DNA from 2 places in the Halobacillus sp. A1-3 genome. Region 1 is predicted to be linked to the other one. Evidence: riboswitches for the same ligand, from Rfam matches in the RefSeq annotation. Region 1 holds a riboswitch; the other holds the start of a gene.

Evidence for each region. Region 1 has a riboswitch for S-adenosylmethionine ahead of ACRYKC_RS00260 (O-acetylhomoserine aminocarboxypropyltransferase/cysteine synthase family protein). Riboswitches for the same ligand answer to the same signal wherever they lie in the genome.
Region 2: linked by a shared signal. The riboswitch ahead of ACRYKC_RS06165 (methionine ABC transporter ATP-binding protein) and the one ahead of ACRYKC_RS00260 (O-acetylhomoserine aminocarboxypropyltransferase/cysteine synthase family protein) in region 1 are both predicted to bind S-adenosylmethionine.

What each region holds. Positions count from the first base shown of each region.
Region 1 is NZ_JBPCEO010000001.1:59,142-62,551, reverse strand. It holds gene ACRYKC_RS00260 (O-acetylhomoserine aminocarboxypropyltransferase/cysteine synthase family protein) at 1-1,476, opposite strand, end outside; SAM riboswitch class I at 1,587-1,695, opposite strand; gene ACRYKC_RS00255 (DUF2188 domain-containing protein) at 1,851-2,048, shown strand; gene ACRYKC_RS00250 (NAD(P)/FAD-dependent oxidoreductase) at 2,199-3,410, shown strand, end outside.
Region 2 is NZ_JBPCEO010000003.1:147,529-150,938, reverse strand. It holds gene ACRYKC_RS06175 (GntR family transcriptional regulator) at 1-559, opposite strand, end outside; gene ACRYKC_RS06170 (carboxymuconolactone decarboxylase family protein) at 747-1,094, opposite strand; SAM riboswitch class I at 1,277-1,381, shown strand; gene ACRYKC_RS06165 (methionine ABC transporter ATP-binding protein) at 1,456-2,499, shown strand; gene ACRYKC_RS06160 (methionine ABC transporter permease) at 2,459-3,121, shown strand; gene ACRYKC_RS06155 (MetQ/NlpA family ABC transporter substrate-binding protein) at 3,148-3,410, shown strand, end outside.

The sequences.
Region 1 (3,410 bases):
CACTTGATCGATTTCCTGATAATGCTCAACTTTAAATCCCAAACGTTCAAGTTTCTTAGATTCACGGTCATCATTAGCTCCTCCAACTATAGCGATTACCCTTTGTCTAAGGTCTCCAGATCGATCTAATGAAGAAGCGAGAACATCTTCGGCAGGATGTTTGGAAGTGTTGTATGGTTTCGAATGCCCAGTAGCTTTGTGAATGGCTGCATCCAAGTCTTGTATTAAATCTTCAACAGACTCTAAACCAACGGACAACCGCACCAGCTCTTCTGTCACTCCTGATTTTTGTAGATTTTCGTCATTGAGCTGCTGGTGAGTGGTAGAAGCAGGGTGAATGATTAAAGATTTTGCATCACCGACGTTGGCAAGGTGAGACCATAGGTTTGTATGATCAATCAGCTGACGTCCAGATTCTCTTCCGCCTTTAATTCCAAAAACGACAATCGAACCGGCGCCGTATTGGAAATACTTTTTAGCAAGAGAATGGGTCGGATGGTCTGGTAAGCCAGGGAAGGTTACCCAAGACACCCCGTCATGGTCTTGAAGGTACTCGGCGATTTCTAAAGCTTGATCGGTATGCTTCTTGATCCTCAAATGAAGCGTTTCTAAGCCTTGTAGTAATAAGAACGCATTGTGTGGACTTAAGCATGCACCAATATCACGCAATAGTTGAACTCTTAGCTTAATCGCATAACCGACTGGACCTACATCAATACCGAAGCGGATGCCGTTGTAACTATCATCAGGTTCAGTAAATCCAGGGAATTTCTCATGGTTCCAGTCAAAACGTCCGCTATCAACAACAATACCTCCAATAGCTGTTCCATGACCGCCGATCCATTTCGTAGCGGAGTGGACAACAATGTCTGCTCCCCAGGCTATCGGTTTACAAACATAAGGAGTAGCGAATGTGTTATCGATAATCAAAGGAATATGATGATCGTGAGCCACATCTGCTACAGCTTCAATATCAAGCACGTTCAAACTTGGATTCCCGATCGTCTCTGCGAAGATGGCCTTTGTATTTGGAGTAATGGCTTTTGCAAAGTCTTCAGGATCTGTTCCTTCTACAAAGTGGACATTGATTCCATATTTAGGGAGAGTATGGACGAATAAGTTATACGTGCCCCCATACAAATGGGTGGAAGTGACGATATCGTCTCCAGATTGAGCAATGTTCAAGATAGCTAAAGTAATCGCTGACATCCCTGAAGCAGTGGCGACAGCGGCTGCACCATCTTCCAGCAGCGCGATACGCTGCTCAAGCACATCAACGGTAGGATTCATTATGCGGCTGTAAATATTCCCTGGCTCAGCAAGGGAAAAGAGGTTTTGAGCATGGTCTGTATCCTTAAAAACATAGGATGTGGTTTGATAAATGGGGACAGCACGAGAACCTGTAGAGGGGTCTGGTTCCTGGCCTCCATGAAGCAATAGCGTTTCGGGTCCGAATTGGTGGAAAGGTAACGTCATTGATAATTCCTCCTCAAATATGGTTTCTAGGAGCTCCTTTAGGTAAAAAACAAGAAGAACCAAAAAGCCCTCTTCTTTTATAAGAAGAGGGCCGTAAAAATTAAGTCCTCCTCTTATCTGCCAGATCATTTGACCTGTAGGATTTAGCACCTTTTCAAGCGATACTTGAAGGTTGCCGGGCGTCGTAGGGCCTAGTCCCTCTGCCACTCTCGATAAGAGTATTTGTTTGAATATTCAGCTTTTACTTAACTTGTATGAAATTATAAAAGGAACCATGACTAATGTCAAATCATTTTACAAAATTAGAATGTGTTTACTTGTGATCTGTTATGGGAATTGTCTACCAAGTCTTTAGAGAAGGAGAGTATGAAACAATGAAGGAATATAGTGTAGTACCTAACAAAGATGTAACAGGATGGTTTGTAAAGATAGAGGATGTTTCTCCTACAGACCTTTATGACGAAAGAAATACGGCGATTGAAAAAGCTGAAGAAATCGCTAAGGAAAATAAACCGAGTAAGCTTCTAATTCTTGATCAAAATCATGAAATAGAAGAAGAAAGAAATTATTAAGTTCAAAAACTCCCGTGGCCTCGGGAGTTTTTTTATTTCTACACTTAGTTGCTTGAACCAGACTGTAAATAAAGAGGAAGAGGTGAGTACTAGTTTTCCTATTTACATGATAGGATGGAAGAAAAACGATTGAAAAGGTGAGTAAAGTAAATGGAGCAAAGGTATGATGTGATCATTGTAGGGGCAAGAGTTGCAGGCTCTAGCCTGGCGATTCAATTGGGAGAAATGGGGAAGAGAGTGCTGCTATTGGATAAAGCCTCGTTTCCGAGTGACACTTTATCGACTCATCATATGTCTCATCTAGAATATTTAAGAAAGCTTGGGGTGCTTAAGGAAGTTGAAGCTTCTGGCTTGCGTAAAATCAGCCGGATGCGAACCTATATTGGAAGCAGCTTTGTGGAAGGACCACGTGCTTCTTATACGATTATTCCAAAGCGTGATCTTTTGGATCAAATTCTTTTAAATAGAGCGAATGATCTTCCTACAGTTTCTCTAAGAGAAAATCATTCTGTCCGTGATTTGATATGGGAAAGAAAACAGGTCAAGGGAGTCGTTGTAGAAGACCCTGCCGGCCGAATGAAGTCCATTTCCTGTGATTTAGTTGTTGGGGCAGACGGGAAGCATTCCAATATCGCTTATTGGGTTAAAGCTGAAAAATATAAACAGCAGAATCCTCTTCGGCCGGTTCTTTATGGCTACTATGATGGGGTGAAGCCATTAAAGGAGCCTGCCACGGAAATTTTCCTACATGAAGGAAGGATCGGTTTTCTTTTTCCAATGGAAGAAGGCAGGGATTGTTTAGGGCTTGAAATTTATCCGGAAGAGTTCAAGCAAATGATGAAATCGCCGAAAGAAAGCTTTGAAAAAATGTATCGATCACTTTATGGAATGGACATGAGGCTTGAAGGAGCTGTTTTACGAGGCAAGATCATTGGAACTCCAGGCATGCCTAATTTTTTCAGAAAAGCTTATGGAGACGGATGGGCGCTGATCGGAGATGCGGGGCATAGCAAAGACCCCAGTACAGGGCTTGGTATCAATGATGCATTCATGCAGTCCTTTCTTTTAGCCGAGGCGATCCAGTTGATGGATCAAGGCAAAAGCCGTGGAGAGGCGATGGAAGTTTTTCAACAAGAACGGGATCGGCGCCTAAATCCGGGGCATGATTTAACGCTTAATTATGTTCAGTCTCTTAGAAAATGGACACCAAATGAAATGGCACTGTTCCAGGCAATGGCCGCCAACCCTATGGTTTGGAATAAGCTTGTCCCTAATCTAGCTGAACAATTGAAGCGGGAATCACCGGATATTCCTTTGCTGCATCAATCAATTCAGCTGGAGGCTCAATCTTTTGGTTTCAAT
Region 2 (3,410 bases), on a different contig from region 1:
TCAAGACGATTTCTTTATGTTCAGGAATAGATTTGACCTCATCTATTGGAGTAGAATAAAATTCATCTCTCAAAATTAGATAACAGTCGGACCACTGATTCAGTGTTTCTATCTCATGTAAAAGGAATTTATTATTTGCTACTCTAGCTGGGAAGGCGTGAATCAAGCCATTAACTCTCATAAACTCCTCAAAGTCTTTCTTTCTATAAGCCTCCTTTTCTTGATTCAATAAATCATACAAAACTGCAAAATCCTGACTAGTCAATTCCGGAATAGCCAAACTCGCAGCATACGTTTCAAGAACGGTTCTCAAATTAAATACATCCTCTAACTCTTTATTTGAAGGGTTGTGAACAACCGCTCCTTTATTAGGTACAAGCTCTATGAGCTTTTCACTCTCTAATCTTTTGAAAGCTGCTCGAATAGGAGTTCTGCTCATATTTAATTCTTTACTGACCCAATCTTCCGTTATCCTCTGACCAGGGTTCAAACGTTTAAGCATTATGGCACGCTTAACCTTCTCATAGGCCATTTCTTCATTTCTCTTTTTAGTTGACATGAATTACCCCACCATTTTGTATTCAAAGATTGTATACAATTTGAATCTATCAACATCATAACGTAAAGTATTGATTTATTCTACATAATTTTCAGAATTTAGTAATTATTACACAAATTCTGAACGCAACAATTGTTTTATTGCCACAAAATAGAAAAAGCCGGGATAATTATCCCGGCTTTTTGCATTATCGCTTTCGAAACTCCTCTACTATTTTCATTCCTACTGTAACAGCCTGACTCATCGCAGAACCGCCCCCGTAAGCAGCGCTAACTCCCATCGTTTCATAAATCTGCTGGTCCGTGCACCCCATCTCTACACATTGGTCCATGTGGTATGTGATACTCGCTTCGTCTCCATATTTCAAGCTGATCGCAAGCACCATCAAATGTTTAGTCCCTCTCTCTAATTCTCCGTCTTCAAAAAATGCGCCTGTAAATCGATTATATTCTTTTGTTGCTTCAGGTAAGTGACTCGTGAGTTCTTCGATCCCCTTTCGATAATCGTGCAGAATCTGCTCCGCATTCTTGTTCATAATTTCATACTCTCCCTTCTATTTAATACTGTGACCATTCCTTGGCTTTTCCATTTGAATAAACAATTGGGAATGCTCGGGAGCATATTACCTCTATTTTTATAAATATTTAAAATATTATTTACAATGATGCTTGTTTACTGTAAAGTAATAAAACATAATCTAATATACCTAATTATTAATTCTTATCGAGAGTGACTGAGGGAACGGCCCTTTGATGTCACAGCAACCTTCCGAAAGGAGTGGTGCTAATTCCTGCAGAATGTAAGTGTTCTGGAAGATAAGAGTTTGGCAGAATATCTATGCGAAACTCTCTTCCGAATTCGGAAGAGTTTTTTTATGGAATAAAGGAGGAAACCTTATGATTTCGATTGAACAGCTGAGTAAAGTCTATCAATCTAAAGAGCGGCAGATTATCGGTGTCGATCATGTGTCGTTGGAAATTGAAAAAGGAGAAATATTCGGAGTCGTCGGGTACAGTGGTGCCGGGAAAAGTACGTTACTACGCTGCTTAAACATTTTAGAACGACCGACAAGCGGGAAAGTATTGGTAGATGGAATCGATCTCTTATCCTTGTCTTCCAAAGAACTGAGAAAAGCAAGACAGTCGATTGGGATGATTTTTCAAGGCTTTCACTTAGCAATGGCTAAAACCGTTGTAGACAATGTAGCATTTGCATTGAAAGCTTCTGGTGTCGGTAAAAACGAACGCAAGAAACGTGCACTCGAGCTCCTTGAACTTGTCGGTCTCTCCGACAAAGCAGATCAGTATCCTGCCCAGTTAAGCGGGGGACAAAAGCAGCGTGTCAGCATCGCTCGAGCCCTTGCGAACAATCCAAAGGTACTTTTATGTGATGAAGCTACTTCTGCACTTGATCCTAATACCACGAAGTCGATCCTACAGCTTCTGAAAAAAATTAATCGTGAGCTGGGCCTTACTATCGTCTTAATTACCCATGAGATGGAAGTCGTGAAAGAAATTTGTGATCGCTGTGCAGTTATGGAAGACGGACAAATCGTTGAAGAAGGTAAAACGTACGATATTTTTTCCTCGCCAAAGAACACATTGACGAAACGGTTCATCCAAACCGTCATTGATTTTAACATTCCTGATGAGCTTTTGGAGCGAAGCACTGGAACCATCGTACATATGAAATTTAGCGGGAATCTAGCAAATGAATCGGTTGTTTCAGACCTTTTGCAGAAATTCAACGTAAGGGGAAACATTCTTCACGCAAACATTGACTACATTCAGGAGAAAGCTTTAGGAACATTCGTAATGGAGTTGACGGGGGAAGAAAAAGAAATACAAGCAGCACTGCAAAGCTTGCAAACAACCTTAGAAGAAGTGGAGGTGTTGAAACATGGCAGATCAGTTCATCACCCTGTTGCCCGAGCTGAATAAATCCTTTATTGAAACGTTGATTATGGTTGGAATTGGCCTTGTGGTCGCCTTGATTGCAGGCCTGCCACTCGGACTCTTATTATTCGTAACAGATCGTGATCTATTTTTGGAGAACAAATGGGTAAAGAGCGTAGCGGGAGTTGTGGTTAACCTAGTTAGATCTGTTCCATTTATCATCTTGCTCGTCTTTTTATTCCCTTTTACTAACTTCCTATTAGGCACAACAACAGGACCTGTAGCTGCATCTGTCGCTTTATCTGTAGCAGCCATTCCTTTTTATGCTAGGATTGTCGAGTCCTCTGCCAGGGACATTGACCGGGGCGTAATTGAAGCAGCCATTGCCTGTGGAGCGTCACCATGGCTGATCATTAAAGATATCATTTTTCCTGAAATCAAGTCAGGACTAATCAGCGGGCTGACGATCACCGCAATCAGCTTGATCGGTTATTCAGCCATGGCCGGAGCCATTGGCGGAGGCGGAATCGGCGACTTAGCTATACGCTACGGGTACTACCGGTATGACAACTTCGTTATGTTCACAACGGTCATCTTGTTGATTGTAATGGTACAAGTGGTCCAATATGCTGGAGACTTTTTAGCCAAATCTGTTAAAAAAAGCTGAATACACATACTTAGGAGGAATTACTCATGAAGAAATTATTTTTATTGCTTCTTACCCTACTCTCCGTTGCCTTTCTAGCAGCCTGTGGAGAGGAAGCATCAGGTGATGCAGATGCATCAGAAAAAAAGACTATACGCTTCGGAGCTACATCCGGACCGTATAGTGATATGGTCAATCAAGCAATCGCTCCTCTACTAGAAGAGAAAGGCTACGAAGTGACAAACAAAGAATTCACGGATTATGTTCAGCCCAACAAAGCTCTAGCAAACGGTGATTTAGACGCCAATCT